2 regions of the Nocardioides dilutus genome follow, and region 1 is predicted to be linked to the other one. Evidence: predicted binding sites of a transcription regulator. Region 1 holds the regulator's gene; the other holds the start of a gene.
What was found. Region 1 encodes LexA, which represses DNA repair genes until DNA is damaged. Its sites were predicted from a motif close to TCGAACANNTGTTCGA; they were not measured.
Positions count from the first base shown of each region.

Region 2: a site for LexA is predicted at 11,779-11,794, ahead of ACYVC6_RS01140 (HNH endonuclease signature motif containing protein). Genes of this name have one in related genera too.

Region 1 is NZ_BAAGYA010000002.1:162,491-177,951, forward strand. Features, by position in the region: gene ACYVC6_RS10305 (hypothetical protein) at 1-312, opposite strand, end outside; gene ACYVC6_RS10310 (hypothetical protein) at 477-965, shown strand; gene ACYVC6_RS10315 (sensor histidine kinase) at 982-2,259, opposite strand; gene ACYVC6_RS10320 (response regulator transcription factor) at 2,256-2,951, opposite strand; gene ACYVC6_RS10325 (hypothetical protein) at 3,002-3,619, shown strand; gene ACYVC6_RS10330 (ATP-dependent DNA helicase) at 3,803-5,806, shown strand; gene ACYVC6_RS10335 (alkaline phosphatase family protein) at 5,912-7,213, opposite strand; gene ACYVC6_RS10340 (alkaline phosphatase D family protein) at 7,210-8,925, opposite strand; gene ACYVC6_RS10345 (MXAN_6640 family putative metalloprotease) at 9,085-10,572, opposite strand; gene lexA (transcriptional repressor LexA) at 10,706-11,416, opposite strand; gene ACYVC6_RS10355 (hypothetical protein) at 11,588-12,277, opposite strand; gene ACYVC6_RS10360 (hypothetical protein) at 12,377-13,069, opposite strand; gene ACYVC6_RS10365 (SDR family NAD(P)-dependent oxidoreductase) at 13,157-13,933, shown strand; gene ACYVC6_RS10370 (LysM peptidoglycan-binding domain-containing protein) at 14,133-14,489, shown strand; gene ACYVC6_RS10375 (DUF3052 domain-containing protein) at 14,652-15,068, shown strand; gene ACYVC6_RS10380 (hypothetical protein) at 15,072-15,377, opposite strand.
Region 2 is NZ_BAAGYA010000001.1:223,456-238,916, forward strand. Features, by position in the region: gene ACYVC6_RS01090 (fasciclin domain-containing protein) at 1-592, shown strand, start outside; gene sigK (ECF RNA polymerase sigma factor SigK) at 700-1,251, shown strand; gene ACYVC6_RS01100 (anti-sigma factor) at 1,248-1,967, shown strand; gene ACYVC6_RS01105 (DUF1365 family protein) at 1,972-4,008, shown strand; gene ACYVC6_RS01110 (class I SAM-dependent methyltransferase) at 4,005-5,270, shown strand; gene ACYVC6_RS01115 (protein-L-isoaspartate O-methyltransferase family protein) at 5,299-5,856, shown strand; gene ACYVC6_RS01120 (tyrosine-protein phosphatase) at 5,875-6,648, shown strand; gene ACYVC6_RS01125 (hypothetical protein) at 6,676-7,350, opposite strand; gene ACYVC6_RS01130 (hypothetical protein) at 7,467-8,192, shown strand; gene ACYVC6_RS01135 (ATP-binding cassette domain-containing protein) at 8,197-11,709, opposite strand; gene ACYVC6_RS01140 (HNH endonuclease signature motif containing protein) at 11,811-13,169, shown strand; gene ACYVC6_RS01145 (hypothetical protein) at 13,200-13,493, opposite strand; gene ACYVC6_RS01150 (hypothetical protein) at 13,882-14,418, opposite strand; gene ACYVC6_RS01155 (hypothetical protein) at 14,418-15,461, opposite strand, start outside.

The DNA of each region.
Region 1 (15,461 bases):
GTAGGAGGGCGCGGCCTGGACGTAGCGGACCGTCGTGCGGGTCACCTGGGGCCGCTGCTTGACGACCACCCGGCGAGGCTCGGCAGCGGCGAGCGCGGCGGCGTACTCCTGCTGCTGACGGGCGTAGTCGGAGGCCGCCTTCTCCTCGGCCGCCTGAGCCGCGAGGTCGGCAGCCGCCTGCTCCTCGGCGGCGTCGGCTGCCTCTTGGCCGGCGATCCAGCCGGTCGCCGTCATGGCGCCCGCCGTGAGCACGCCGGTCACCGCGGAGACCGTCAGTCGGAACTGGTTGCGTCGCCTCGTCGTGTAGACCATGCCGTCACCGTGGTCGCGACGGCGGCAAGGTGGCCTCAACCGACCGTTAAGTCCGCGTCAACCTGACCGAGCCACGACTGGTGGCGGCCGGACCGGTCGAGACTTGAGGTGGTCTTGACGTTGCCACGAGGCGCCCATAGGGCGCCCGGCGTCACGATCGCGGCATGAAACTCGCCAACATGATCGCCGCCGGTGCCGCCCTGGCCGCCGGGCTCGTCGGTGGGACCGCGACCTATCTCGTCGCCGCCCAGCCCGATGCGTCGTCCGCGCCCGCCCCCGAGACCATCGAGGTCAGCGCCGACTCGCCCGACCCGACCGTCGCCCCGAGCAAGCCGATCGTCAAGCTCGCCCGCTGCAAGCCGCCCGCGGTGCGGGAGGGCAAGAAGTGCGTCACCGAGGTCGTGGAGACAGTGGTCCTCCCGGCGCCGACCAGTGTCTCCACCGGGACCTCCAGCCACGCCCAGAGCGGGGAGGACGACGACCACTGGTCCGGGTCCGGGGGTCAGGACGATGACGACGGAGCCGACCACGACGACCACGGCGACGACCACGGGGACGACCACGGGGACGACCACGGCGACGACCAGGACGACGATGACGACCACGACGAGGGCGACGACCACGGCGACGAGGACGAGGGCGACGACGACTGACCCCGCGGTGACCGGGTCAGGAGCCTGGCCGCAAGGGCAGGCGCACCTCGACCCGGGTCCCCGTCGGGCCCGAGGCATACGTGCTGCTGCCGCCGACCGACCGGGCGGTGCGCTGCACGATGTCGAGCCCGAGCCCGGTGCTGCCGGAGCGGCGCACGCCGGGATCCAGCCCCTTGCCGGTGTCGGTCACCGCGAGGACGGCCTCGTCGCCGGCCTCCCCGCGAACAACGTCGAGGGTCACTGCGAACGCCGTGGACTCATGGGTGTGCGAGAAGACGTTGTCGACCAGGACGTCGACCACGTCGGCGAGGTCGTCGGTGCTCAGAGGGACCGGCACCGGGCGGTCGGGGGTGCGCACGGTGAGGCGTCGTCCCTGGTCCTCGGCGAGGACCGCCCAGAAGGCCACCCGGTCGCGGATGGTCGTGGCCGCGTCGCAGGTCGCCGCGAGGTCGGTGCGGACCGGGCGTCGCGCCTCCTTGACGATCGCGTCCACGGTGCGCTGGAGAGCGGCGACGTGCTCCGCGAGCCGGGCGGCGACCTCGGGCTGTTCGACGTTCTCGGCGTCGAGGCGCAACGCGGTGACCGGAGTCCGCAGCCGGTGGGACAGGTCGGCGACGACGGCCCGTTCGGCGGCCAGCAGCTCGGTCGTCCGCTCGGCCAGACCGTTGAGCGCGCGGGCGAGCTCCTGGGTCTCCTCCGTCCCGCGGACCTCGGCCCGGGCGTCCAGATCGCCCTCCCGCAGCGCGTGCGCGACACCGGCCACTTCCCGCAACGGCTCGCTGATCCGTCGGCCCAGCCGGGCAGCGATGAGCCAGGCGCCGAGCATCAGGATGACGCCCAGCGTGAGGATGCCGGCCCAGGCCCGGCCGACTCCGGCGGTGAGCTGCTCGCTGCTCACCCGGCTGCGCACCACGGCGGTGCCGTCCCGCATCACCACCGGCAGGAGCACCCGGCCACCCTCGCCGTCGACCACCGTGAACGCCTGGCCGTCCATGGCGCGAGCGACCTCCGGGTCGGTCGCGAGCGAGGCCTCCCCGCCGATCACCTCGCCCTCGCTGGTCACCACCACGGTCTCGGGTGCCGAGTGCTCGTCGAGGTCGGCCACCAGCGTGCGCAGCTCGTCGTCCAGGTTCAGCCCGGCGACCAGGATCGCGACGTTGCGCGCCTCCTGGTCGGCCATCGCCATCGCCCGGTCTTCCGCGAGGGTGCGCACCAGCAGACAGAGGGGGATGACGAATGACGCCACGACCGCCGAGGTCGTCGCCAGCACGAGGAACGAGATCCGGCGCCTCACGGCCGGCTCTCGTGCAGAGGGTCGACCAGGCGCACGCCCACCCCGCGCACCGTGAGCAGGTAGCGCGGCTCGGCGGCGGTCTCGCCGAGCTTGCGGCGCAGCCACGACAGGTGCACGTCGACGGTGCGGTCGGCGCCGCCGTAGGCCTGCTGCCACACCTCGGCGAGCAGCTCGCGCTTGGACACCACCTGGCCCTGCCGGTGGGCGAGGGCCAGCAGCAGGTCGAACTCCTTGCGGGCCAGGTCGAGCCGGCGCCCCGCCAGGGTGGCGACCCGGCTCGCCTCGTCGATGACCAGCTCGCCGACGCGCAACGGCGCCGCCTCCGCCGCAGGGGCGGCGCGGCGCAGCACCGCCCTGATCCTGGCCTCGACATGGTCGATTCCGAACGGCTTGACCACGTAGTCGTCGGCGCCGCTGTCGAGTGCCTGGACCATGGTCGGGTCGTCGTCCTGGGCAGTGATCACGATGATCGGCACCGGGCTGGCGGCGCGGATCATGAGGACCAAGGTGAGGCCCGAGACGTCCGGGAGCCCGAGGTCGAGCAGCACGACGTCGGGACGGTCGGCCAGCACCTGCTCGAGCCCGGCCAGGCCCACCCCGGCGGACAGCACCGCGTGGCCTCGTTCCTCGAGGCCGCGGATGAGCGCGGTGCGGATCGCGGCGTCGTCCTCGATGAGCAGGACGCGCGCCATGCTGGGACGCTAGACCTTCGCCCCAGCGCCCAACCAGCAAGGAGAACCTAATGAACGGCGGTCGGCGGTTCTACCTCGCTGTCGTGGGCTGGCTGGCCATCGTGGCGGTCGGCTCCACGCTGGTGTGGACCATCGTGGCGCAGGCGGGACGGGACGTGGGGGAGCCGGAGAGGGAGACGCTGGCCGCGTCGGCGGTCGCCGACCCCAGCGGGTCCGCAGCGTCGTCGCCGTCGCCGTCGTCGTCGTCGTCGCCGTCATCCTCGTCGCCGTCGCCGTTGCCCTCGGACGGCGCCACGGAGAGCGGCACACCGGCGCCCACCGACACACCTGCCCCGACGCCCACCGAGACCGACACCGGAAGCGGGACCCCCACCGAGACCACCGCCCCGCCGCCGGCCGAGACCCATCGGAAGACCTGGCAGGGCGCCGCCGGCCGGGTGGTCGCGTCCTGTACCGGCACGAAGATCTCGCTGGTTGCCGCCCAACCCCACAACGGCTGGCGGGTCGAGGTCGACGACCGCGGCCCCCACGAGCTGTCGGTGAAGTTCGAGCTCACCGAGGAGGAGGACGACCGGGTCGCCGCCCGCTCGGCCACCGGGGAGGTGTTCGACGAGGTAGAGGTGCACGCCCAGTGCGCCGGGGGCGTGCCGGCCTTCGAGGTGGACTGATCCCGGCTCCCAGGGGTACACCACTCCCCAGCCCTGGTTGAGGGCGAACCCGGTGGTGACCACCACCCCCAGCACGCCTCCGACCAGGCCACCCCGGCGTACATCGCCCTGTCCGTGGAGCCCGAGATCCCCGTCGGTGGAGAGAGCGCCGGGACAGTCGGCAGCGGCAACTAGGGTTTGCGGGTGACCGCGCCCACCAGCACCGAGACCCCTGTCGCCGGCTCGGTGGCCGGCGTACTGGCGGCCGCGGTCGACGCGCTCGGAGGCGAGCGCCGCGAGGGCCAACTGCGGATGGCCGAGGCGGTTGCCGACGCGCTGACTGGTGGGGACCACCTGCTCGTCCAGGCCGGCACCGGCACCGGCAAGTCGCTGGCCTATCTGGTGCCGAGCCTGCTGCACGACAGCCGGGTCGTCGTGGCCACCGCGACCCTGGCGCTCCAGCACCAGCTGGTCGAGCGCGACCTGCCGCGGCTGGTCGAGGCGGTCGGCGACCTGCCGGGCGTCGACGCGTCCTACGCCGTGCTCAAGGGGCGCTCCAACTACGCCTGCCTGCACCGGATCCGCGAGGGCGTGCCCGACGACCAGGGCGTCCTCATCGAAGCACCGGTCGGCTCGATGGCCACCAAGGTCCTCGAGCTGCGGGCCTGGGCGGAGGAGGAGGTCGAGAGCAAGGGGAGCGGCGAGCGGGACAACGCGCCGCGCCACACCGACCGTGAGTGGCGGCAGGTCTCGGTGAGCCACCGCGAGTGCTTGGGGGCGGCCAAGTGCCCGTTCGGGGCCGAGTGCTTCGCCGAGCTGGCCCGGGAGAAGGCACAGCGCTCCCACCTGGTCGTCACCAACCACTCGCTGCTCGCGATCGACGCGATCGAGGGGGTGCCGATGATCCCCGACTACGACGCGGTGGTCATCGACGAGGCCCACGAGCTCACCTCCCGGATCACCCAGGCTGCCACCGACGAGCTGCTGCCCGCCGACGTCGACCGCGCGGCCAAACGGTCCCAGCGGCACGTCGAGGGCGAGCAGGCCAACGACCTCGCCGACGCCGGCGACCTGCTGCGCGTGGTCATGGGCGAGATCGACCCGGGCCGGATCGACGTGCCGCCGGATGCGCTGCGCGACGCGCTGGTGCTGGTCCGTGACACGGCTCGGGCCTGCCTGTCGGCCTACCCCAAGTCCGACTCGTCCGGCGAGGCCGACGCCGGGCTGACCCAGGCCAAGGGGTCGGTGCAGGAGCTGTTCGCGACCGCCGACCGGATGGCGGCGTTCAGCGAGGCCGACGTGCTCTGGCTGGCGGAAGGAGGCGACCGGATCCCGCCGCGGCTGTGCGTCGCCCCGCTCCAGGTCTGGGGGCCGATGCGCGACAAGCTGCTCAGTGACAAGGTCGTCGTGTTCACCAGCGCGACTCTGCGGCTCGGCGGCGACTTCAGCACTGTGGCCACGAGCTTCGGGCTGAAGCCCAAGGAGCTGGTCCTCGACGGCGAGCCGGGGCAGCGCACCGACGACGTGCTGCCCTGGCGCGGGATCGACGTCGGCAGCCCGTTCGACTACGGCCGCCAGGCGATCCTCTACGTCGCCAAGCACCTGCCACCGCCTGGACGCGACGGGCTGGGCAAGGCTCAGCTCGACGAGATCGTCGAGCTGGTCGACGCCGCCGGCGGCCGCACCCTCGGCCTGTTCTCCAGCCGCCGCGCGGCCGAGACCGCCGCCGAGGAGGTCCGGGTGCGGCTGCCCCACCTCACCACGCTGGCGCAGGGTGACGCGCAACTGCCCGAGCTGGCCAAGCAGTTCGTCGAGGACCCGCACACCTGCCTGTTCGGCACGCTCTCGCTGTGGCAGGGGCTCGACGTGCCGGGCGAGACGTGCCAGCTGGTGCTCATCGACCGCATCCCGTTCCCGCGGCCCGACGACCCGCTGATGAGTGCCCGGCAGCGGGCCGCCGACAAGGCGGGCGGCAACGGCTTCATGCAGGTCGCCGCCACCCACGCCGCGTTGCTGCTCGCGCAGGGCTCCGGCCGCCTCATCCGCACGACCACCGACAAGGGTGTGGTCGCGGTCCTCGACCCGCGGCTGGCGACCGCTCGCTACGGCCGCTTCCTCAGCGCCAGCCTGCCGCCGATGTGGACGACCACGGATCCGCAGGTCGTCCGCAAGGCGCTGGCGCGGTTGGCAGCCGGCAGGACCGACTGAGACGGCGGCGAGTTTCGTCGGCCGGCCGACAGAACTCTCGGCGGGACGGTGAAACTTCGTCGTCCCGGCACGGGTTTCGTCGGCCGGCCGACGAAACTGAGCTGCCTACTGGAGCCGGTCGTGGCCGTCGTAGCCCCCCTTGGGCTTGCCGACGCCGAAGTAGGCCGCCACGGTCGGCGCGACGTCGACGGTGCGGGCGTGCCGTGGCGAGGCCTTGCCGCGCGGGACGACCGGGGAGCCGCCGCCGATGAAGAACGGGATGTTGCGGGTGGCGGGATGCCCGTGGTTGCCGGGGATCGGATTTGCGGTGACCGGGTCGGGGTCGCTGAACCGCCAGCCGGCCTTGCAGAAGACGACGACGTCACCGGCCTCCGGCCCGACCCGCAGCCACCGGTTGGTCTGGGCGTGGGTCGCCAGCACGCCGGGCACGCCGCCGGCTACCGCGCGCATCCGGGCGATCGCCGCGCCCTTCTCCGAGTCGGGCCCGGTCCAGTAGAGGAGGTCGGCCCCGCCGTTGTCGGCGATCTGGACCTTGCCGGCCAGCAGCGGGTCGGCCTCGAGCGCCGACGACAGCGACACGACGTTGTGGGGCACCGACCAGTCCATCGAGTGGTCGGCGAGCACGATCACGATCGAGCGCTCCCAGCGACCCGACGACTTCAGCTCGTCGACGAACCGCCCCACCTGGGTGTCGGTCGAGGCGAGCGCGGCGCGTCGTGCGGCCTTGAGCCCGAGCGGTCCGGTGAGGTCGCTGTGTCCCATCCGGTCGATGTCGCCGAGGTTGACGAACATCAGGTGGGGGTCGACCTCGTCGAGCATCGCCAGCGCGGCGTCCATGGTGAACTGGTCGGGCGCGTGCCCGGAGACCGGCACGATCGGCTGCGGCTCCCAGCGGGCGGTGGCCCGCTCGCCGAAGACGCCGTAGAGGTATTCCTTGCTGAGCACCGTGCCGGTGCGGTAGCCCGCCTTGTTGAGCCGCTCGATGACGGTGCGGACCCTGATGTCGTCGGCCCGGTCCATGGTGCGCACCTCGCCGATGGTGCGGTCGAAGATCTCGTTGGCAGGCACGCCGCTGCGGTCCGGACGGACGCCGGTCATCATCATCACGTGGTTGGGGATGGTCTCCATCACCGGCATCGAGGAGGCCCGCGGATAGCGCAGCCCGGCGTCGCGCAGGGCCAGGAGGTTGGGCGTGAGGCCCTCGTCGATCTCATCGGGTCGGCAGCCGTCGACGACCAGCACGTAGGCGCGCCGCTTGCGCCGTTTGGGCTTGCCCTTCGTGGCGTACGACGGCGCGGCGGTCGACAGCAACACCCCGGCGGTCCCCGCGGTGAGGAGCGTGCGGCGGCCCGTGCTGATGGCGGCGAGGCCCTGGGCGAACGGCCCGTCGGCGAACGGCGTGGTCACTCGCCCACCGGCCCGTCGACCTCGTGCAGCTTGCCGGTGCCGGCCTTGGTGGCCATCGACCTGGTCCAGGTGACCGTGGTGTGGGGGTCGGCCCGGTCGCCGATGACGAACCAGTCCATCTGCGCGCGCTGGCTGGTGATGTCGAGCACCGAGTAGCCGTGGTCGTCGAAGTTGAGGTACTTGACGTGCCGGTTGTTGGCCATGATCACCGCCTCGACGGCGAGGCTCGAGGTCCGGGGCGGGGAGCCGGTGATGTCCTTGAGGTTGTTGGACGTCACCGACGAGCAGACGAACTCGACGCCGGCCGAGTCCCCGGCCGGGTAGGACGCCGGGTCGTAGGGCAGCTCGCAGGCCCAGCCAGAGTGGATGTCGCCGGTCACGAACAGCGCGTCGCCGACCCCGTGGTTGCGGATGTGCTTGAACACCTCGCGCCGGTCGGCCGTGTAGCCGTCCCACTGGTCGACGTTGTAGGGAAGGCCGTCCTCGGGCAGCAGCCCGGTCACGTCGTTGATCGGGCCGAGGATCTGGTCCGGGACGCCGGCGAAGGTCACCGGCGCGATCATCACCGGGTTGCCGATCACCTTCCACTGGGGGCCGATCCGGTCGAGCGAGTCCTTGAGCCACTGCAGCTGCTGCTTGCCGGTGATGGTGCGGGACGGGTCGCTGACCTCCGCCTCGGCGGCCGGCACCGGCGTGGGCGCGGCGGTCTGCACCTGCTCGCTGCGATAGCTGCGCAGGTCGAGCATGCTGATCTCGGCCAGCCGGCCGAACCGGAGCCGGCGGTAGAGCCGGGCGCCGTCGCGCAGCCGCGCGGTCCCGTCCATCCGCACCGGCATCCACTCGTCGTAGGCGCGGTGTGCCCGCGCCCGGCGGGCCGCGTAGTCGCCCTCGGTGGCCGGGGTGTGGTTCTCCGCGCCCGCCCCCCACTGGTCGTTGGTCACCTCGTGGTCGTCCCAGGTGATGATCCAGGGGTAGGCCGCGTGCAGGTCCTGCAGGTCGGCGTCGAGCTTGTACTGCGCGTGCCGCTGGCGGTAGTCCCCCAGCGAGACCATCTCGTGGGCCGGCTCGTGCGGGCGGATGTCGGTCTCGTCGAAGCCGTAGCCGTACTGACCCGGGGCGTACTCGTAGAGGTAGTCACCGAGGTGCAGCACGGCGTGCAGGTCGGTGCGCCTGGCCAGGGCCCGGTAGGCGGTGAACCAGCCGGCCTGGAGGTTGGCGCAGGACACCACGCCGAAGCGGAGGTGGTCCGGCGTGGCCTGGGGCTTGGGTGCGGTCCGGGTGCGGCCGACCCGGCTGGTGCCGTCGCGGAACCGGAAGCGGTAGTAGTACCAGGTCTCGGGGGTCAGCCCCGTCACGTCGACCTTGACCGTGTGGTCGCGGCCGGGGCCCGTCTCGAAGCTGCCTCGGCGGACGATCCGGCGGAGGCGCCGGTCCTTGGCGACCTCCCAACGGACTGTGACCCGTGGCCCCTTGCCCGAGCCCGGCAGGGCCCGCTTGGTCGGGGTGACCCGGGTCCAGAGGAGGACCGCGTCGGGCAGCGGGTCTCCCGAGGCGATGCCGTGCTGGAAGTAGCGGGCGCCTGCCCGGTTCGGACCGGCCACCGCGTCGCTGCCGCCTGCCAGGGCGACCGTTCCGGCGCCGACGGCGCCGACGGCGCTGCCGGCGAGCAGGGTGCGGCGGGGAAGGTGGTGGGCGGGGTCGGTCGAGGTCACAGCGCATTCAACGACCAGACGGCGGGTGCGTGACGCTTCTGGGACCGGAGTCACCGAGAGTTCACCCGGCGTACGCCGCCGAGCCGCCGGGCAAAGCACACCGCCCCAGCGGGACGAATCCCACCGGGGCGGTGCTGGGTGCTGCTGTGATGCCTGCGGTCAGACCGCCTTGCTGAGCACCGTGATGCGCTTGTCCTGGTCGGTCGGCTTGCCCGAGCACGAGAACGGCGTGCTCCGGACGTAGCACTGCGTGAACCGGACACTGGCGTTGACCAGGGTCACGTCCACGAAGTTGACCGCGCTCTTCTTGAACCCGACGGTGACCGCGCCCCGGCCCTTGGCGTTGATCGCGACGTACTTGGTCTTGACCTTGCCGTTGGCCAGGTAGGTCGTCACCACCGCGCGGGTGCCCTGGACCTTCGGGGCGCCGGCGATCGCGACCTGAAGCTTCTTGGCCTTGCCCTTCGGGGTGAACCGGTAGGCGGCCGCCGACAGGTGGTCGAGCTTGGCGGTGAACGCCTTCGCCTGACCCTTGTTGAGCTTCTTCTTGCCGTTGATCTTCGCGGTCGGGTAGTTGTTGGCCGCGCCCTCCTCGTAGAAGAGGGGTGCCCGCTGGTTGGCGGCGGAGAACAGGGCGAACTCCTTGTCCACCGAACTCTTGTAGGGCCTCTTCTTCAGGACCTGGGCCATGCCCTGGGTGAAGTACTTGTCCTTCTTGGCGCCCTTGGAGCTGTCGGCGGCCTTCCAGAAGTCGAGGATGATCTTGGGCATCCCGCCCTTCTCGGCGCGGAACTTCTCGGTGAGGTAGCGGAACCAGATCCACACGCCGTAGTGGAACAGCCCGCCGAACTTGTCGATCGACCGCTTGCGGTCGGTGATCGGGCTGTCGGCGAGGTATTGCACGTTGTCGTTGACGCCGTCGTAGAGCTCGTCCTCGGCCCAGGCGGCGGTGGCCTCCATGGCCCAGCCGTCGTCGGCGATGTCGTAGGCGAACTGCGTGGCGTGGAAGTACTCGTGGGCGACGGTCACCTGGAGGTTCTGGATCGGCGTCAGGGGGAATCCGGCGTAGTCGTTGTCGACCACGCAGTAGGCCCACACGTCGAACCGGCCCGGCCCGGTCTGCTTCTTCTGGTCGGTCGTGCAGTAGCCGTAGAGGCCCTGGGGAAGCGTGTCGACGTAGATGTCGGTCAGCGAGTCCCCGCCGAGGCTGCCGTCGGGCAGGGGCTGGCGGTAGCCGGCGCCGGCGTAGGCCTGGGCCACGCTCACCGAGGTGTTGAGCACGTCGTTGGGGCTGAACGCCGCCGGGTTCATCTCGAGGGAGTTGTAGTGGATTCGGATGTTGCCCAGGGCCATCGTCTCCGGCTTGACGGGCCGGCCGGCGAGCTTGGCGTAGGCCGCGCGGTCGGCGGCGGAGAGGTTGTCACGCTGGAGCCAGAGGTCGCGCAGCGCCATCGTCGCGTCGCCACCCTTGCCGGTGAGCGCGGTCTGGGCGCGAGACAGGGCCTGGTTGGCCGCACGTGACGACGTGTCGCCCGAGAGGTCGCCACGGTCAGCAGCCACGGCACTCGGTGCGGCGAGGGTCGCTCCAATGAGCGCCACCACGGTCACCATGGTGGCTGCCGCCCGGGAGAGAGCGGAGTGAGGCATGAGGTCTCCGATTCGAAGGTGGAAAGGAATGCCGAGCGAACGGGTCCCCGTGACCGGTCGGCGCGACCCGCTGACCTTACCCCGCGGCGGCGACATCGACGTGCGGGTTGAGGGACCGAAACCAGACGCAAACTCAGACGCGGCGCAGGACTGCGGTGACCTTGCCGAGAATCGTGGCGTGGGTGCCGTCGATCGGCTCGAAGGCGTCGTTGTGGGGCAGCAGCCAGACCTTGCCGTCCTTGCGCTGGAACGTCTTGACCGTCGCCTCGCCGTCGATCAGCGCGGCGACGATCTCGCCGTTGGAGGCGGTCTGCTCCTGGCGTACGACGACGTAGTCGCCGTCGCAGATGGCGGCGTCGATCATCGACTCACCGCTCACCTCGAGCATGAACAGCTGGCCCTCACCGACCAGGTCACGCGGCAGCGGGAACACGGCCTCCAGGTTTTCCTCGGCGAGGATCGGACCACCGGCCGCGATCCGGCCGAGCATCGGCACGTAGGTGGCCGGCGGCATCGCGTCGCCGACCCCGGTCTCGTCGTAGGACGTCTCCTCGGCGGCCGAGATCGACCGGCGGGCGGCCATCAGCTCGGGCAGGAACACCTCGAGGGCGCGCGGCCGGTTGGGGTCGCGGCGGACATAGCCCTTCTCCTCCAGCACCTTGAGCTGGTGGGCGACGCTCGAGGAGCTGGTCAGCCCGACCGCCTCGCCGATCTCGCGCATGCTCGGCGGGTAGCCGCGTGCCTCCATCGACTCCTTGAGGTGGGTGAGGATCCGCTGCTGGCGTGGGGTGAGCCCGGTCGCGTCGGGAGGACCGTCGGGCAGTTGGGAGACCTTGCTAGCCATGCGGCCAGGGTAGGGCGCCCGGCGCCATATGTTCAAACATCTGTTCGAACGGGCGTGTCGTCCGGGCCCCGGCGTGAACCCGAGGTGACAGGGGCCCGACGCCGGTCGCCATGCGCCCACCAAGGGGCGCATGGCGACCGGCGTTCAAACGACTGCCTGAACGTCTCTCGGTCAGCCGCCGAACCCGGGCCTCGACGAGGTACGCGGCGTGCCGGTCGACCCAGCGTTCGTCAGGTCGTCCACACGCGTGAGCACGATGTGAGACGGCAGGACGACGGGGATGGTGTAAGCGGCCCCACTCGACTGGCAGGTCACGGTGTAGGCCGCTGCGGTCGTGTCGAGCAACCCGCCCCCGTTGACGAACCACGTGTCGCCGCCTCCAGTGGCTCCGAGCGCTGCCACCTGACCGTTGGCGAACGGTGCTCCGCTGTCCAGGATGCACCCGAAGAAGACGGTGCCGCCGGGGACCGTGGCCGAGATCGAGAAGTTCGCGACGTACCGGCCCGGGGGAAGCCCAGGAAGGGCGAAGCGCATGATGGCCCCGGCCGAGGTGCCGCTGAGCTCGTAGCGGTAGGCCTTGGTCTGCAGGGCGGTCCCGTCGAGCCCGTCGACCAGGTCGGCGTTCAGCTTCTTGATCTTGGTCTTGTTCGACACGGCGAATGGCGCGTTGCCGGCCTTGCTCTTGAGCTTCAGCGCCGGTCCGTTGCCGGTGTTCTTGAGCTTGGTCGCCTTGTTCGCGACATTGCTCTTGCCGAGCAGCAGTGGGCCACCGGTCGCCGCGAACGCGCCGACGTTGGCCGCGCCGACGACGAGGCCGGTGCAGAGCAGGATCGTCCCGAGACGGGCACGGATGTGGGGCATGGAGCCTCTCCTAAGGTCGTTGGGCCACCAGTCGAACGCACGAGCCCCACTTCGCGCCATGACCCGATCGGACTAGTCGTCTCCCGAGCCGACCGGGCGTCACGGCCGGGGTTCGACACCGCCGACACCGGTGCTGTTGGTGGCGGTGACGTCGTCCACCCTGGTCAGCACGAGTCGGGCCGGGTATCGCGAGTCATTGGGGATCGTCACCGTCGTGCCGCCGGCGCGCTGGCACGCAAGCCGGTACGTCGCGGTGGTGGTGTCGAGGTAGCCACTGCCGCTGACGAACCAGTTGCCGCTCCCCGCATCGATCCCGGCGGCGGCCACGGGGACGACCACGTTGGGTTCCGTCCCGGTCAGCAGGAAGCAGGCGAAGAGCGCCGGCGAACCGCCGATGTTGGCTGACACGGAGAAGCTCGCGTGGTAGCGACCCGAGGGCAGCCCTGGGAGCGCGAACGTGACGTAGACGGCATTGAGGCCGATGGCGGTCAGCTCGTAGACGTAGCTCTTCGTCTGGAGCCCAGTGCTGTCGAGCCCGTCGACCAGGTCGGCGTTGAGCTTGGTGACCTTCGTGGAGTTGGAGACCTTGAGCGGCGCCCTGCCGCCCTTGCTCTTCAGCGACAGCGCCGCGCCGTTGCCGGTTGTCTTGAGCTTGGTGGTCTTGCTGGCGGTGTTGCCCTTGCCCAGCAGGAGCGGACCGCCGGTGGCGGCGAAGGCCCCGAGGTTGGCGGCGCCGACCAGCAGCACCGCGGCGAGGAGGACGGGGACGAGTCGACTGCGACGAGCACTCACTGCGGGCTCCTTGGGTTGGTTCCGGGCAGTCCAGCGGACCGCCGTCGAGTCCGCAAGGGTTGCGAGGTTGCTGCTTGACTGCCGGGCATGAGCACCAACAGTTGTGTCGTCACCGGGGGAGCGCGCGGCATCGGCCGTGCCATCGCCGAGCAGATGGTCGCCCGCGGGCATCGGGTCGTGGTGACCGATCTCGACGGTGAAGGCGCCGAACGGACGGCCGCCGAGATCGGCGCCGCCGAGGGCATCGCCCAGGACGTCCGCGACCCCGAATCGCACCGTGCGGTCGCCGAGGCCGCCGGGCGGCACGGACCGTTGACGGCGTGGTTCAACAACGCCGGGGTCGCCTTCGACCAGGACCTCGTCGACCTCTCCGACGAGCAGGTGCACACCACCGTCGCGGTCAACCTGCTCGGGGTCATCTGGGGCACCCGTGCCGCCGTCGACGCGTTCGGGGCGGCCGGCGGCGACGTCGTCATCACCTCGTCGCTGTCGGCGCTCGGGCCCGTGCCCAACCTCTCGGCGTACGCCGCGACGAAGGCGGCCGTGCTGTCGCTCGCGACGTCGGTCCACCTCGAGACGCCTCCCAACGTCCGGGTGCACGCGCTGTGCCCCGACGGGGCGGCGACGCCGATGGTCCATGGCATGGCCGGCGGCAAGGCCGAGAAGCTGGTCAGGTCCGGCGGCCGGCTCCTGACCCCCGAGGAGGTCGCCACGGCTGCGGTCGGGCTGGTCGGCAGTCGGCGGGTGGTCAGGACCATCCCAGGATGGCGGGCCCCGGTGATGCGGTTCGGGAGCCTGATCCCCTCCCAGGCCGGCCCGGCGATGAAGCTGTTCGAGCTCCAGGGGAGCCGCCGGACCCGCTAGCCCTGCTGTCCGCCTGAGGGCGACACGCCGTTCGAACAAATGTTCGCGCGGTGCTTGATTCTGTTCGAACAGGTGCTCTACTCTCGTACACATGTTCGATCGAACGTCTGATCGAACCGCTGATCTCGAAAGGGCCACTGTCGGTGGTCCCTTCTAGAACTTGAGACCAGACCGACCACCCCTTCCCCTGGAGGTCACGATGAGCACCTTGACGATCGGCCCGGCGTTCCGCCCGGTCCCGCTCGCGCCCCGATCGCCCCGATCGACGGTGCGGCTGACGCGTCGTGGGCGAGTCGTGGTCTTCCTGCTCTCCTTGGTGCTGGCGTTCGCGATCGGCATCCTGGTCGCGGCCGGCTCCGTCGCCACCGGTGAGGCCGGCACGCCCGAGCCCACCCGGGTCGTGACCGTCAGCACCGGGGACACGCTCTGGGGCATCGCCGCCGACCTTGCCGACGACGGCGACGTGCAGGCCATGATCACCCGCATCGAGCGGCTCAACGCCCTCGACTCCGGGATGCTCTCCGCCGGCCAGCGTCTGGTGGTCCCGGCCGACTGATCGCCACACCAAGACTTCGCCAGCCGCTTCGACCCCGGCTGGCGGGCCGGGGAAGAACAGGGGCGGAGCCGGGGGCTCCGCCCCTGCGGCTTGTCGGTGGTCGAGGAGGTCGCGCAGCGACCGTCTCGAGACCAGGTGAGCCGGGGCTGGGACTATCGGGTCATGGCCGGCTACTCAGGCACCCCACTGGCGAAGAAGATCGGCATCAAGGACGACCACGTAGTCCTCTTCGACGGCGCGCCGGAGGCCCTTGACCTCGACGCCGGTGGCGCCCGGGTGGTACGCCGCCTGCCGGCCGGCGTCGACGTCACGCTGACCTTCCACACGACGTACGCCGGTCTCGCCCGGAGGCTGCCGACGCTGTTCGACCGCACCACGACCGCCGGCATGGTGTGGGTGTGCTGGCCCAAGAAGGCGGCGCAGAAGACGCCGCGCAACCCCGACGGCATCGCCAGCGACCTCGACGAGAACACGGTGCGCGACCTCGGCCTCGAGCTCGGGTGGGTGGACGTCAAGGTCGCCGCCGTCGACGACACGTGGTCGGGACTGAAGTTCGTCAGGCGGCTCGCGGACCGCTAGCGGTCAGTGCTTGTGCGGCTTCTTCTCCTCCAGGACCCCGAGCTTGCGCAGCAGCAGCGTGCCCAGCATCAGCGACAGGAACAGGCACGCCACCGCGCCGAGCGAGGCGACCGCCAGGAAGATCCAGGCCTGGCTGTCACCGCCGCGCGCGGTGCGGCCGAAGTCGATAGCGGCCCACACCAGGAAGCCCCAGGCGGCCAGTGCGAGGACGGAGGCGGCGGCAATCCCAACGAGCTGCGGCTGGATCCCGCGCCGGCGGCGCTCGCCGCGACGCGCGCCCGCCCGCTTGGGCTCCGCCCGGCCTGCCACCTCGACATTCTGGCCCGCCGGGCCGCTCGGTGCCGGTGCGCCACGCGGCAGTCCCGACACGGCCTCGACACAGCCTCGACACGC
Region 2 (15,461 bases), on a different contig from region 1:
GGCCCTCTCGATGACCCTCGCCGCCTGTGGTGACGACGGCGACGAGCCCACCAGCGGCAGCGACGACACCAGCGAGTCGACCCCGATGGACGACAGCAGTGACGTTGCCGGCGCCGGTGCCCAGGTCTTCGGTGACGCCTGCTCGGCGATCCCGACGTCGGGCAAGGGCTCCTTCGACGGCATGGTGACCGACCCAGTCGCGACCGCGGCGAGCAACAACCCGCTGCTCAGCACCCTGGTCACCGCGGTCGGCGCGGTGCCCGGCCTGGCCGACACCCTCAACGGCGCCGAGGCGCTGACCGTGTTCGCGCCGACCAACGACGCGTTCGCCAAGATCCCCGAGGCCGACCTCAACGCCCTGCTCGCCGACCCCGACGCACTCGCCGCGGTCCTGTCGCACCACGTGGTCGGGGCCAACCTCGACCCCGACGCGGTCGTGGGCACCCAGGACACGCTCAACGAGTCCACCGTGACGGTCGAGGGCGACACTGATGGCATGACCGTCGGGGACGCCACCGTCCTGTGCGGCAACATCCCAACGGCCAACGCGACCGTGTATGTCATCGACACCGTGCTGATGCCGTCGGCCTGACGGCGACCAGGACGTATCGGGTACAGATCACGAACAAGCAGCAGGATCGAGAGACCGTGGAGCACCTCCGGCCAGTGACCCCCGGCGCCCCCCAGGAGGGGGCGCCGGTGGCACCCGACCTCGTCGAGCTGCTCAAGCTCTGCGGGCGCGGTGACCAGAACGCCTTCGCGCAGCTCTACGACGCGGTGGCCGCCAGGGTCCACGGTCTCGCCGTCCGGGTCGTGCGCGACCCGGCGCAGGCCGAGGAGGTCGCGCAGGAGGCCTTCTTGGAGATCTGGAAGAACTCAGGCCGCTTCGACCCCTCGAAGGGCAGCCCCCTGGGGTGGCTGCTGACCATCGTCCACCGCAAGTCCGTGGACCGGATCCGGTCGGCAGAGGCGTCCACCCGGCGCGACACGGCGTACAACCAACAGAACCAACCGGTCGACCACGACGCGACCGCCGAGGCCGCCCACGCCTCGCTCGAGGCCCGCCGGGTCCGGGCGGCGCTGGAGAGCCTCACCCCGGTCCAGCGCGAGGCACTGGAGCTCGCCTACTTCGGGGGTTACACACATACGGAGGTGGCCACCATGCTCGACCTGCCGGTCGGCACGGCCAAGACCCGCATCCGGGATGGGCTCATCCGGTTGCGCGACACGATGGGAGTGGGGGCGTCATGAGCGACATCCACGCGTTGTCGGGCGCCTACGCCGTCGACGCCCTCGACGACCTCGAGCGCGCCCAGTTCGAGCGGCACCTGCGCGACTGCGAGATCTGCAGCCGCGAGGTCGAGTCGCTCCGTGAGGCCGCGGCACTGCTCGCCGAGACCACCGCCGCCGCTCCCTCCGCCGCCCTCCGCGACCGGGTGCTGGCTGACATCGCCACGGTCCGGCCGCTGCCCCCCGTCGTGCCGACGGTGGCCCCCGACACGACCACGGAAACGGCCGGGGGCCGGCGCCGCCGCTGGCTCCCGGCGCTCGCGGCGGCGGCCGCCGCCGTCGTCATCGGCACCGGGGCCGTGGTCTGGCAGCAGGTCGACGACGAGCCACCCAGCCGCATCGAGCAGGTGCTGGAGGCCAGCGACGCTCAGGAGTTCACGCAGACCCTGCCCGGAGGGGCGGAGGCCACCGTCGTGCGGTCCAAGAAGCTCAACGAGGCGGTGCTGATCACCCACGACATGCCGGCCGCCCCCAGCGGGCACGCCTATGCGCTGTGGCTGCAGCACGACGACGTCATGGTGCCGGCGGGCATCATGCCGCCCGGCTCCGACAACGAGGTCCTGCTCAGCGGCGACGCGGCCAGCGCCAACGGCGCCGGGATCACCGTGGAGACCGCCGGGGAGCAGCACGCAGAGCCGGAGGGCGACGTGGTCGTCGTCTTCGACTTCGAGGCCTAGACCCATGAGCCCGCCGCCCACCCGGGTCGCCGTCGTCGGCTCCGGGGTCGCCGGCCTCACCGCGGCCTACGTCGCCTCGAGGACCGCGCACGTCACCCTGTTCGAGGCCGACCACCGGCTCGGCGGGCACGCCGACACCCACTGGGTCGACAACGGGGTCGACGACGGGGTCGACGGTCTGGCCATCGACACCGGCTTCATCGTGCACAACCCGCGCACCTACCCGGTGCTGCTGCGGCTGTTCGCCGAGCTCGAGGTGGCCACCCAGCCCTCCGAGATGTCGCTGTCGATCCGTGACGACGCCACCGGCCTCGAATGGGCCGGCGCGCTGGGTCGCCGGGGCCTGTTCCCGACCTCGGCCAACCTCCGCAACCCCCGCTACCTCGCGATGCTCACCGAGATCCCGCGCTTCCACCGCCGCGCCCGGGCCACCCTCGCGGACACCGGACCCGACCGGACGCTGCGCGAGTTCCTCGACGAGGGGCGCTTCTCGGCGTACTTCGTGCGGCACTTCATGGAGCCGCTGGTCGCCGCCGTGTGGTCGTGCGACCCCGAGGTCGCGCTCGACTACCCGGCCCGCTACCTGTTCACGTTCCTCGAGCACCACGGCATGCTCGGCATCTTCGGCAGCCCGCAGTGGCGCACGGTGACCGGAGGCTCGCGGACCTACGTCGACAAGGTGGCAGCGGCGGTCCCCGACGTCCGTGCCGGCACCAAGGTCACCTCTGTGCTCGAGCGGCCGGGTCGGGTCGAGGTCACCGACGGCAACGGAATGGTGACCAGGTTCGACGCGGTGGTCATCGCGACCCACCCGGGCCAGGCGCTGGCCATGCTCGCCGAGCCGAGCGCGGCGCAGCGCGAGGTGCTCGGGGCGATGCCGTACGCATCCAACGTCGCCCTCCTGCACACCGACATCTCCCTGCTGCCGCGGGCCGGGAACGCCCGGGCCAGCTGGAACTTCCGGCGCCGCACCGGGCCGGCGGACGGGGTCACCGTCACCTACGACCTCACCCGGCTGCAGCGGCTGGACACCGAGACGCACTACCTCGTCACCCTCGGTGGCGAGGACCTCGTGGACCCGGCCACGGTGATCGAGCGGATGGAGTACGAGCACCCGCTCTACAACCCCACCTCGGTCGCGGCCCAGGCCCGGCTCCCCGAGATCGACACCGACCGGATCGTGTTCGCCGGGGCCTACCACGGCTGGGGGTTCCACGAGGACGGCGCGCGCTCCGGGCTGGCTGCGGTGGAGCGGCTGGGGATGCGTTGGGAGCCTCGCGAGAGTGGTTTCGAGGTTCGCTCCGCTCGCACCTCAACCACCGGGGACGTCACGGGCATCTACGAGACGACGATCCGCCACACCCGGCGGACGCCGTTCACGCGCACCTTCACCCACCGGTCGCAGACCTGGGTGGTCGACGTCGACGACCTGCCCGACCACGGTGTGCTCGGCCGGTTCGAGGCGAGGGACCACATCGGCGACCCCGAGCGGTCGCTGCGCGACAACGTCCAGGTCTTCCTCGACCGGCAGTCGATCGATGGGCAGGGCATCGACGTGCGCGGCGGCCGGATACTGCTCGCCGCCAACGCCCGCGCCTTCGGCTACTGCTTCAACCCGATCAGCGTCTTCTGGTGCTGGGACCGCCGCGGCGACCTGGCCGCGACCGTGGTCGAGGTGCACAACACCTACGGCGACCGGCACGCCTACCTCGTCCACACCGACGAGCGGGGTCGCGGCACGGTCGACAAGGCGATGTACGTGTCGCCGTTCCACGGGACCGACGGGACCTATCGGGTCGCCGCTCCTGTCCCCGGCTCGACCGCGCGCGACCGGCTCGACATCGCGGTCACGCTCGACACCGACGACGGTGCGACGTTCTCGGCGTCACTCTCCGGACGCAGGTCCGGGATCACCCCGCTCCGGGCCGCTCCGGCGGCAATCCGGCACGCCCTCCTGATCCGAATGCATGGCGTCCGGCTCTGGCTGCGCCGACTCCCGGTCCAGCCTCGGCCGACCCATGACCAGGAGGCATCCTCATGACTGTCACCACCACCAGACGCTCGGCCAACCACTGGCCGGGCCTCGACATCGTGCCCACCGGCCCGCGCGCCGCTGTGTCCGCCAGGGTCGCGGAGCGGCTGTTCGCCGCCGCGGTCGACCGGCTCGACGTCACCGTGCACGTGGGCGACGCGACGCTCGGCAGGGGCGGACCTGCGATGACCGTCCACCGGCCCGAGGAGTTCTTCGCGCGGATCGGCCGGCACCAGCTCATCGGGTTCGGCGAGGCCTACCTGACCGGCGCCTGGGACACCGCCCGCCCCGAGGACCTCGCGCCGTTCCTCACCGTGCTGGCCGCCGAGCTCCCGGCACTGGTGCCCGAGCGACTGCAGCGGCTGCGCGGCCTGGTGGTCAGGCGCCCGCCGCGGCGCGAGAGGAGCACCACCGCCAACTCCCGCGACAACATCGCCCACCACTACGACCTGTCCAACGACCTCTTCGAGCTGTTCCTGGACCCGACCCTCAGCTACTCCTCGGCGATCTTCCCGGAGCGGCTGCTGGGCGGCGCCGCCCGGCGCCAGGACCTCGAGGCCGCCCAGCTGGCCAAGATCGACCGGCTCCTCGACCAGGCCCGCGTGGGTGCCGGGACCCGCGTCCTGGAGATCGGCTCGGGCTGGGGTGAGCTCGCGATCCGGGCCGCCCACCGCGGCGCCACCGTCCGCACCGTCACGCTCTCGACCGCCCAGAAGACGCTGGCCGACCAGCGGGTCGCCGCGGCCGGCGTGGCCGACCGGGTCTCGGTGGAGCTCTGCGACTACCGCGACGTCGGCCGGGCCGGCGAGCAGTACGACGCCGTGCTCTCGGTGGAGATGATCGAGGCGGTGGGCTGGCACTACTGGCGGACCTACGTCGAGACCCTCGATGCCGTCCTCGCCCCGGGCGGCTCGGTCGCCCTCCAGGCGATCACGATGCCGCACGACCGGATGCTCGCCACCCGCAACACCTACACGTGGATCAACAAGTACATCTTCCCGGGCGGCTTCCTGCCGTCGGTCCAGGTGATCGACGAGCTGAGCCGCGAGCACACCAGCCTCCGACTGGTCGACCGCCAACCGTTCGGCCGGCACTACGCCGAGACTCTGCGCCTGTGGGACGAGGCGTTCCGGGCAGCATCCGAGCAGGTGCTCAGCCTCGGGTTCGACGAGACGTTCCTGCGGATGTGGCACTTCTACCTGGAGTACTCGCGGGCCGGCTTCGCCTCCGGCTACCTCGACGTCAACCAGCTCACGTTCAGGAAGCCATGAGCGATCCTCGGCGTGCTTGACTCGGCTGGTGGACCGGGTCGCGGAAGCGTTCTCGGCGGTGCCGCGCAGGATGTTCCTGCCTCGTGCTGCCCGCTGGCGCGCGGGCCTCGACTCGCCGATCCTGATCGGCCACGGGCAGACCAACTCCCAGCCGCGGACCGTCGAGTCGATGCTGAGGCTCCTCGAGGTCCGGCCCGGCGACCGCGTTCTCGACGTCGGCAGCGGCTCGGGGTGGACGACGGCGCTGCTCGCCCACCTGACCGGGCCGACCGGCCAGGTGGTCGGCGTCGAGATCGAGCCCGAGCTGGTCGACTTCGGCTCGGCCAACCTGGCGGAGACCGACCAGCCGTGGGCGAGCATCGCCCTGGCCGACCCCCGCGTCCTCGGCCGTCCCGAGCTCGCGCCGTACGACCGGATCCTGGTCTCGGCCATGGCCCGCGACCTGCCGGAGCCGCTCGTCGCCCAGCTCGCCGACGGCGGACGGATGGTCGCGCCGGTCGCCGGCGAGATGCTCCTGGTCCATCGCTCCGGCGAGGACGTCGAGGTGACCGCCCACGGTGAGTACCGGTTCGTCCCGCTGCGTTGATCCCGCTACCTTGACCCCGTGTCAGAGGCCGATGTCGGTGAGGAGCTGGTCCGGCTCGCCTCCGCCGACAACTTCCGTGACGTCGCGGGAATCGACACCCCCTACGTCGCCGGGGACGGCGTGCCGCTGCGCCGGGGGGTCCTCTTCCGCTCCAACGAGCTCCAGCTGAGCGACGCCGACGCGCACTCCGTGGCGAGCCTCGGGGTCACCGCGGTCTACGACCTGCGCCACGACCACGAGGTCGAGGCCCACCCCGACGTCCCGGTGCCGGGCGCCTCGTGGCACCACCTCGAGGTCAAGGGCATCCCCATGGAGGCGGTCAGCAGCCTCGAGACCCGCGAGGCCGCCACCGAGGTGATGCACGAGGTCTACCGCAGCTTCGTCGACAAGCCGGGCGCCCGGGCTGCCTTCGCCGAGCTGCTCACCCGGATCGCGGACACCGAGGGCGCACAGCTCTTCCACTGCACCGCCGGCAAGGACCGCACCGGCTGGGCCGCCGCCCTGCTCCTGCACATCGCGGGCGTCGACGAGGAGACGATCCTGGCCGACTACCTGCTCACCAACGACTTCTCCTCGGGCACCCGGGAGAAGTACCTCGGTCTCGTCGCCGAGCACCTCGGCGCCGACAAGGTCGAGGTCTACGAGCGGGTGATGGTCGCCGACGCCGACTACCTGCAGACGGCCTACGACGCGGCGGCCGCGGCGTACGGCGACCTCGACGGCTATCTGCGTGACGGGCTCGGCCTGTCCGCGGAGACCCTGGACCGGCTGCGGGAGAAGATCCGGCGATGACCCGACCAGCGGCCGCGTAGGAGACTCTCAGCGACTGCCGCGGGGTGCCGCCGCCTTGGGGTTGGCCGCCACGTCGGTGACCGGGTTGCTCGCCAGCTTCTGGAAGGTCAGATCGATGCCTTCCGTGCCCGCGAACGCCTCGACCTGCCCCGGGATGTTGCAGAAGAACAGCTCGTTCGTCGACGGGCCGAAGGTGATCACCCCTGACCCGGTGAGGCTGGCGATGAAGGACGGCTCCGACGGCCGGAAGGTCGTGGCGACGTAGTCGGTGCCGACCGCGAACCCGCAGAGCACCTTGGAGCCGCTGTCCACGAGGTCGAGGTAGGCCTGCCAGTTGACGAGGTAGGTCCCGTCCGGCATCGAGACGTTCCAGTTCGGACCGGCCGAGTCGGCACCGAGCCCGAGCCTGACCGTGGTCGCCGACGTGGGCAGCTCGTCGCTGCTGTAGCCGTCGAGCAGGTCGGCGTTCAGGTTCTTGACCCTGGTCGTGGAGTTGACCGCCAGCGGCGGCGAGTTCTTCTTGGCTTTCAGCGAGAGAACGGCGCCGCCGGTGGTGCGCTTGAGGACGGTGACCTTGTTCGCCTTGTTGGCCTTGCCGACGATCAGGCTGTCCCCGGTGGCGGCGTACGTCGCCAGGTCGAACCCGAGGACGAGCAGGGCGGCCGAGAGGACCAGGACGAGCGGACGCTTCAGCGCGGACATGCGGGCTCCGATCAGAGAACGATGAGGATCGACGCCAACCTAGGCGAACCGTGCCGGGAGGGCAGTCCGGTCTGGACCACGTTGACTCCGACCGGCCGACGCGGTCGGGTCTCTCCATGGGTTCCCTGCGCGCGTACCTCCGCCAACACCACGTCGGGTTGCTGGCGATCCTCCTCATCCTCAGCGGCGGCACCGCCTACGCGGTCACGGCGCCCAAGAACTCCGTGGTGTCGACGTCGATCAAGAACGGCGCCGTCAAGACCAGCGACATCAAGAACGGCACGATCCGCGGTGCCGACATCCGGTCCGGGACGATCGAGGCCGAGGACCTCGCCGGCGACGCGACCACCGACTTCAACCTCATCCTCACCAGCCTCCCGGCCGGCGGCCCGGCGGTCACGCTCTGGGAGGACCCCAACATCGGCAAGGTGACCATCAGCTGCAACGCCGACTTCAGAGGGCTCAGCTCCTTCGGGTCGCTGTCGGTCTCCCCGGGGAGTGTCGGGGTCCAGGGGCTCGAGCTCTACGGGGAGAACGCCGCCGACACGAACAGGCTGATCGGAGCCGCCACGGTCACCCGCACCAGCACCGGCCAGCCGGTCGGTGGAGCTGGGTTCGGCGGCAGCGAGGCGAGCATGGTCCACCTGAAGTTCCACTACGTCACGCCCACCAAGCGGGTTCTGATCGAGTTCGACTTCTTTCTCTGCAGCCTCCGCGGCGGGATCTACGTGGACCACGTGGTCGAGGACAGCACACCGCCAATGCCGCCCACCCCCGCACGGAAGAACTCCTGTGTGGCGACCGGCGACGCCTACTGCGGCAAGCAGGCCAAGACCGCCTGAGGCGTCACCCGGCCAGGTGACCCCACCGGCTGACCAGCTGGCTCCACGGGCCGTCGTCGACGACCTGGCCTGCGTCGAGGACGACGACCCGGTCGGCGTGGACGAGCGCGGCCGCCTTGCTGGTCGCGCCGATGACCGTCGTGCCCCGCTCGCGCAGCGACCGCCACAGCTCGATCTCGGTGGTCGCGTCGAGGGCCGAGGAGATGTCGTCGGCCAGCAGGACGTCCGCCTCGCAGCCCAGTGCGCGGGCGAGAGCCAGGCGCTGCACCTGGCCGCCGGAGAGGCGTACGCCGCGGTGACCGACGAGCGCGTCGGGACCGCCGGCCTCGGCGACGTCGCGGGCCATCCGCGCGGCCTCCAACGCCGGCTCGACCGCGCGCCCGTCGTGCGCGAGGGCGACGTTGTCGCGGAAGGTGCCCGACAGCACACGGGGCACCTGGGCGACGTGCGCGACCCGGGCCGGCCGCAGCTCGGTCTGGGGGTCACGGATGGAGCGGTCGTTCCAGCGGACGTCGCCGGTGGTGGCCACCAGGCCCGCCAGCGCGCCGAGGAGGCTGGACTTGCCCGACCCGACCTGGCCGAGCAGCAGGACCAGCTCGCCTGCCGAGACGTCGAGGTCGACGTCCTGCACCCCGAGCGTTCCGTCGTCGTGGACGGCGGAGACGCCGCGCAGGGACAGCGTCCGCAGCGGGTCGCGCTCGACCGGGGCAGGATCCGGGGCGGTGCCGCCGACGAGGTCCATCCCTGGAGGGAGGTCCATCAGGTCACCGCCACCGGCGAGCCTGCTGGTGGCGTTCATCCACGCCCGGACCCCCGGGGCCTCGGTGACGACCGAGCCGGCGACCCGGCCGAACCAGTCGAACCCGCTCACCGCGTTGGCGACGAGCAGCGCCGTGGCCAGTCCCCACTCACCGGCCAGCAGGCCGCCCCACGCGGCGACCACGCCGCACTGGACCATCACGACGGGTACGCCGTCGAGGAGGGCCTGCACGCGGTGCTCGCGGACGGCCGCGTCGACGCGCCCGCCGTCGACGCGGCGCAGGTGCGCGTGAACCTGCGGCGTGGCCGCCGCGAGCTTGACGGTGCGCACCGACTCCAGCGCGGAGACGAGCGACTGGCCGAACCGGGCCCGCGCCGTCGAGGAGGCCGCGGCCGAGCGGCCGGCGACCCGGCGTCCCAGGGTGGAGGCGAGGGCCGAGGCGACCATGACGGCGAGCAGCACCGAGCCCGCCAGCCAGCTCTGCGCGATCAGCCCGGTGATCAGCGCGACCAGCAGGCCGTTGACGAAGTCGACCCACCGGTCGGTGTAGCGGGCCAGCCGGTCGGCGTCCATGGTGCGGGCGACGACCTCGCCGGGCGGGGTGCGCTCGAGCCGGTGCTGGGCGGTCTGCCCGTGCAGCACTGAAGCGCGCACCCGTAGTCGGACGTCGACCCACCAGTGGGGGTAGGTGCGGAACGCCTGGGACAGCAGCAGCGGGCTCGCGACGAGCGAGACGACCAGCCCGACCACGAGGAGTCCCGGACTGACCCCCGCCTGGAGGTCGGTGATGATGAGGCCCCAGACCCAGCCGGTCAGGGCGCCGAAGGCACCGGTGAGGGACGCGACCAGGAACAGGCACGCACCCAGCAGTCCCCACTGCGGCTGGACGCGGATCGTGTGGAACACCTGCCGGGCCAGGCTCGGGGTGGGCACCAGCTCGGGGGACGGCGGCGGCGTCGTGGTCCGCCGGACCGAGCCGATCGAGGACTGCTCGTGGTGGTGCTCCTCGACGACGGCCTCGTGTGCCGCCGCCTCGAGCAGCGTCCGGAACGGGCCGTCGGCGGCGGCCAGTCGGGCGCGCGGGCCTTGCTGCACGACGCGCCCGGACTCGAGGACGGCGACCTGCTCGGCCCGCTCCGTCGTCGAGAGCCGGTGGGCCACCAGGATGCCGGTGCGCCCGGAGATGAGACGGTCCGCGGCCCTGACGACCCGGGCCTCGGTGACCGGGTCCATCCGGGCGGTGGCCTCGTCGAGGACCACGACGCTCACGTCGCGCACGAGCAACCGCGCGAACGCGACCAGCTGCTCCTCGCCCGCGGACAGGCTGGTGCCGCCGGGTCCGAGGACGGTGTCGAGACCGTCGGGCAGGCCCGCGACCCACTCGGTGAGGCCCAGCTCGTCGACCGCGGCCTCGATCTCGGCGCGGGGGGTCGCGCCGAAGAGGGTGATGTTGTCAGCGAGAGTGCCGGCCAGCACCTCGGTGCGCTGGGTGACCACCCCGACGGCCGCGCGGAGCTGCTGGAGGTCGAGGTCGCGCACGTCGGTGCCGCCGAGGAGCACGGTGCCGCGCGGCGGCTCGACGGCGCGGGACAGCAGGGAGGCCAGGGTCGACTTCCCCGAACCCGTGCGGCCGACCAGCGCACAGGTGTGCCCGGCCGGGACGCGCAGGTTGACGTCGCGCAGTGCGAAGGTGCCCGTGTCGTAGGCGAAGCCGAGGTGGTTGAACTCCACGTCCAGGGGTCCGTCGGGCAGCGGCAGGCCGCCGACGGGCTCGGCCGGCGAGGCGAGCATCCCGCGGAGCCGAAGCACTGCGCCGAAACCTTCCTGGAGGTCGGGCAGGTGCCGGGCGAGCATGTCGACGCCGCCCACGAACATCGTGGTGACCAGGAACAGCGTCACCAGGCGCGCGGTCGACAGGTCGTCCGCCATGACCAGGGCGATACCGACGACGCCCACGGCCGCCAGCGCCCCGTGGAGCAGGCCGCCGCTCCGCCTGGTGATCTGGACCTCGACGGCCAGCACGTCGTCCAGGGTGCGGTGGACCGTCGCGGCCAGCTCGGCGTTGCGGCGCAGGACGTGGGCCTGACCCAGCGACGTCCGCAGGTCGTCGCGCGCGGCGACGCCCTCCTCGGTCGAGGCGGCGTGGTCGGTCCAGGCCGCTTCCTCCAGGACCTTGCGCTGCGCGACCAGCGGCAGGAGGCGGCGGACGACCCAGAAGGTGACCACCGCGGTCAGCGGGAACAGGAACAGCGCCGGCCACCAGGTGAGCGTGGCGACCACCCACAGCGGGCCGGCGGCGAGGAAGGTGCGCGCGGCCTGCCACACGCCCCAGCGCATCAGCTGGCCGACCTCCCAGGTGTCGTCGTCGATGCGGTCGAGGATCTCGCCCACCGCCTGCTCGGAGAGCTCGGACAGCGGCTGAGCCATGGCGGCGTCGAGCAGGTCTGAGCGCAGCCGGCCCTCGGCCCGGTCGCAGACGGTCGCCCACATCGTCTTGGCGAAGGTGTCCATGACCGCGCCGCCGACGACGCACAGCGCCAGCAGCCACAGCAGCCGCGACGTGGCGTCGTCGGCCAGCCGGCCGGCCACCATCGAGCCCAACGACGCGGAGACGGCGCCGAGCAGCGACAAGGAGAAGCAGAGGTAGGTCAGCGGCCGGCGTACCCGTCGCCAGTCGACCGGGTCGCGACCGGGAGCCGGCACCGGATCGGGCCTGGCCGCCGGTGCCGGCCGGCTCTCGACCCGAGTGACCGTCACAAGCACAGGACGCTACGTCGCCGGACCGACATCGCGCCTCTGGATTTCGGCGCTCACAACTGCTTGTATTCGAGCATGTGTTCTGATAGTGTCACAAGCCGATGACCGCCGAGCTCCTGCCACCGCCACCGCCACCCGAGGCACTCCTGCCTGGCGACGTGCTGACGCAGGTGCGGGAGACCCGGGCGCGGATCAACCTCGACGAGTCGCGGATCCTGCAGCTGGCCTGCGAGTGGGCAGACATCCGCCCCGCGCTGGCGGGTGACGAGTCCTGGCGGCCGGCCCCGGTCACCGGCACCGAGTCGTGGCTGGAGGACCCCGAGCACGCGAACGCCGACGACCTGGAGTGGTTCGGCATCCCGCCGGTGCGCTGGGACGCCCCGGCCGCGTTCGCCGCTGCCAACGGGGTCTCCACCGCGTCGGGTCGGGCGCTGATGCGCGACGCGCTCGTCCTGCGGCACCGGTTGTCACGGACCTGGGAGCGGGTCGTCGGCGGCGAGGTCCCGCTGACCAAGGCCCGCCTCATCGCGCAGGCGGTGCTCGGCCAGCCTGCCGACGTCGTCCTCTACATCGACCAGGTCGTCGCGCCTCGCGCGCACCAGGTCGGGCCGGTCGTGCTGGAGCGACTGATCGACGAGGCGATGCTCACCCTGCACGCCGAGGAGCGCGAGCTCGAACAGCTCGCAGCGCTTGACGCGCAGTACGCACGGCTCGACCCCGCGGGGCTCAACCACACCGGCATCACCGAGATGGTGATCCGCGGCGACTGGACCGACCTCTCGGCGTTCGACCGCGCGCTCTCCCTGATCGCCAGTCTGCTCGGGCAGGAGGACCAGCCCGGCTTCGGCCTCTCCCTCGACCGGCGGCGCGCGATGGCCGTCGGGGTGCTCGCCGACCCCGAGCGCGCCCTCGCCCTGATCAACGGCGGGCGGCCGCCCAAGCCCAAGCGCGAGGTCGTCGCCTACCTCCACCTCGACGAGCGCAGCATCCGCAACCTCGACCCGGTGACGACCGACGAATGCGGCCGCCCGATCCTGACCGAGGTCGTCCAGGGCTGGCTGAAGCGCGCCGACACCCACGTCACCGTCAAGCCGCTGCTCGACCTCACCAAGGCCGCGGTCAGCGGGCTCACCCACGCGCACGAGCAGCACGCCACGCACGACTACGTGCCCTCAGCCGAGGACCGCGACCTGGTCATCCTCCGCGACCGTCGCTGCCGTCATCCCTACTGCACCCGGCTCGCCCGCCAGTGCGACCTCGACCACCGCATTCCCCACGCCGAGGGCGGCCCCACCTGTCCCTGCAACCTGACGCCGCTGTGTCGACATCACCATCGACTGAAGACCAAGGCTGGCTGGCGGGCCCGAAGTCCCGAACCCGGCGTCTACCACTGGACCGATCCCTACGGTCGGGAATACCTCGTCGACCAGGATGTGACGCGGGACCTCACCCCGTCTTGAGTGCACGAATCGCGGCAAGATCGGACGCGTTCAGCCGTCGTGCAACGCCTCACGCCCGTGGAATGCCTCCGCGATGTCGAACCACAAGTTGGCGAGCACTTCCGTTCGCTCGGTGACCTGGTCGAGGGAGTCCCGCTCGTCACCTGACGAAGCGTGGTAGACGGCGTAAGCCGCCTCGTTCCACGCCTTGGCCTTCGCGGCTACGGCATCCGCCAAAGCAGTGAGGGTCGTTCGATCGCCGTCCGCTCTCACTGCCGCGAGGAATGCCGTCTCGGCGTCTTCGTAGCGCGTCGCGGCGGCTTCATGATCAGTCCTCGGCTCCACGGGTCGCAGGATATGGCCGACCGCTCATCGGCATGAGCGGTCGCATCGGGTGGCCTTCCAGCTGTGCCTTCCGGGAGCGCCCCCGGACGCGTCGTCGGAGTGCGGGCGGCACCCATTGGCTAGTCTGCGCTGAGCCGACGAATCCGTGCGACACGCACCTGACGGCACCGCCTGCAGCAGGGCCTTTGCACTCTCCTATTGGATGTTGGCGGGCGAGTCTTACCCCCGCCCGGTCCGAGCGTGAATCTGCACCCTGCCCCTGTTGGTCGGTCTGGTCGTCCCTTTCCATGAAAGAGGAGCGAGGGGGCGGGGCGGCGGACCAATGATGAGTCTTCCAGGCAGGGCATACGCGAGGCCGCCAACGCGGCGGCGGAATCCACGCGAGACGCTATTTGGAGCTGCAGTCCTCGAGGGTGTGATCGACGCATACCGTAAGGCCGTAAGGGATCTTGAGGTCTTTGTCATCTCCCCAAGCGATCAGGTACCCCTCAGCAGTCTGATCGGTATCGTCGGCCTCGAGCTCGACGACGAGCTCGTAGATGTCGCCGCTCTCCTCCGTTCCGCACTCGTCGTCCAACACCAGATCGTCGGCGCGCTCGAAGTCGTTGTCCTCCAGGGTGCCGAGGGCCTCGCCGAGCATCATTTCCTGGGTCAGGAACGGGTTGCGGCGCAGGGCGTACCCGGTGACCTCGATGTCGTCGCCGCCGTAGGTCGAGATGCCGGTGACGGTGACCGGTCCGCCTTCCGGGCACACCGGCATGGAACCGACCAGGAACGGGCTGTTGGCGGGTACCTCGAAGGTTAGGGCTACGCCGTCGTTCAGATCGCCACCCCCGATGCGGAGCACGCCGCGCTTATCGTCCTCGCCTGTGCAGCTGACCAGGAGTAGCGCGAGAACGAACACCAGCGGAGTGATGCTCCTCATCAGGAGTTGTTGCGTGCGTCCACACGGCTGGCGTGCAGCGGTCCGTTCACGTTGTTGCCACAGATCTTCCCAGCCACGTTGAAGGTGAACTTCATGTCCTGGCTGTCGCCGTATCCGGTCTGACTCGAGAGGTTGATGGTGGGGAACTTCACCCCGCCGCCAAGGGTCGCAGCGGTAGCGGTTTCAGTGTCCCATGTGTTGCCGGCCAACTTGTTCGAGCAGTATGGGCCGGCGTTGGCGTGTGCGACCTGCTGGAAGTCGGTGAAGTAGTCGTACATCTCGTACTGCTCCCACGTCTTGTCACCGCAGGCCACGATGCGTTTCCGATAGTTGACCCGGTTGCCGACCAGCGCGTTGATCACGGGGCTCTGGAATGACTTCTTGCTGTAGGACCTCGTCCGGGTGCCCGACCCCGCAAGAGTGCCGTCTCCCTTGATCAGCGCGATGCCCATCGTGTGCGTGGTCGAGCCGTTCATGCCTTGGGTCAGACTGATCGGGATGCCGGCCTCGCTGTAGGCAAAGACGTAGTCCTGCCTGACGTTCCTCTTCCAGGCATCCGCCCAGTAGGTCTGGCCGCACTTCTCCGTCGTGTCCGTAGGTAGCGTCTCGTCGCGGGCCGTGGCGGCACCGATGCCGAGCATGCGAGCGCGCTCGGCGCGGCTGGCGCGCAAGAAGACACGCGCGTAGCGGTACATGCCGGTGGCCCGTTTGCTGACCGCCACCTTGGCGGCGCGGGCCGCCTTCCTGGCTGAGTAGGGCTTGCCCTTGGCATCGACAAAGGTCGACGGAGGGTTGCCGTCCTCGACCAGCGTGCCCTGATCGAGGTCAACGGTGAACATCGGGGCCAGAGACTCGTCGGGGCCACGGCCACTGCGCGGCAGGACCCGGCTCTCGATGACCTCGTGCAAGCCGGGCTGGGTCGCCTCGGCGGGATAGAGGGTGTAGTACCAGCTAATCGTGCGCGAGGAGTCGCTGATCAACAGCGTCATGTCCACCCCGCCGTCGTTGTGCACGTAGTCGGCAGGGATAGCGTCGAAGTCGGC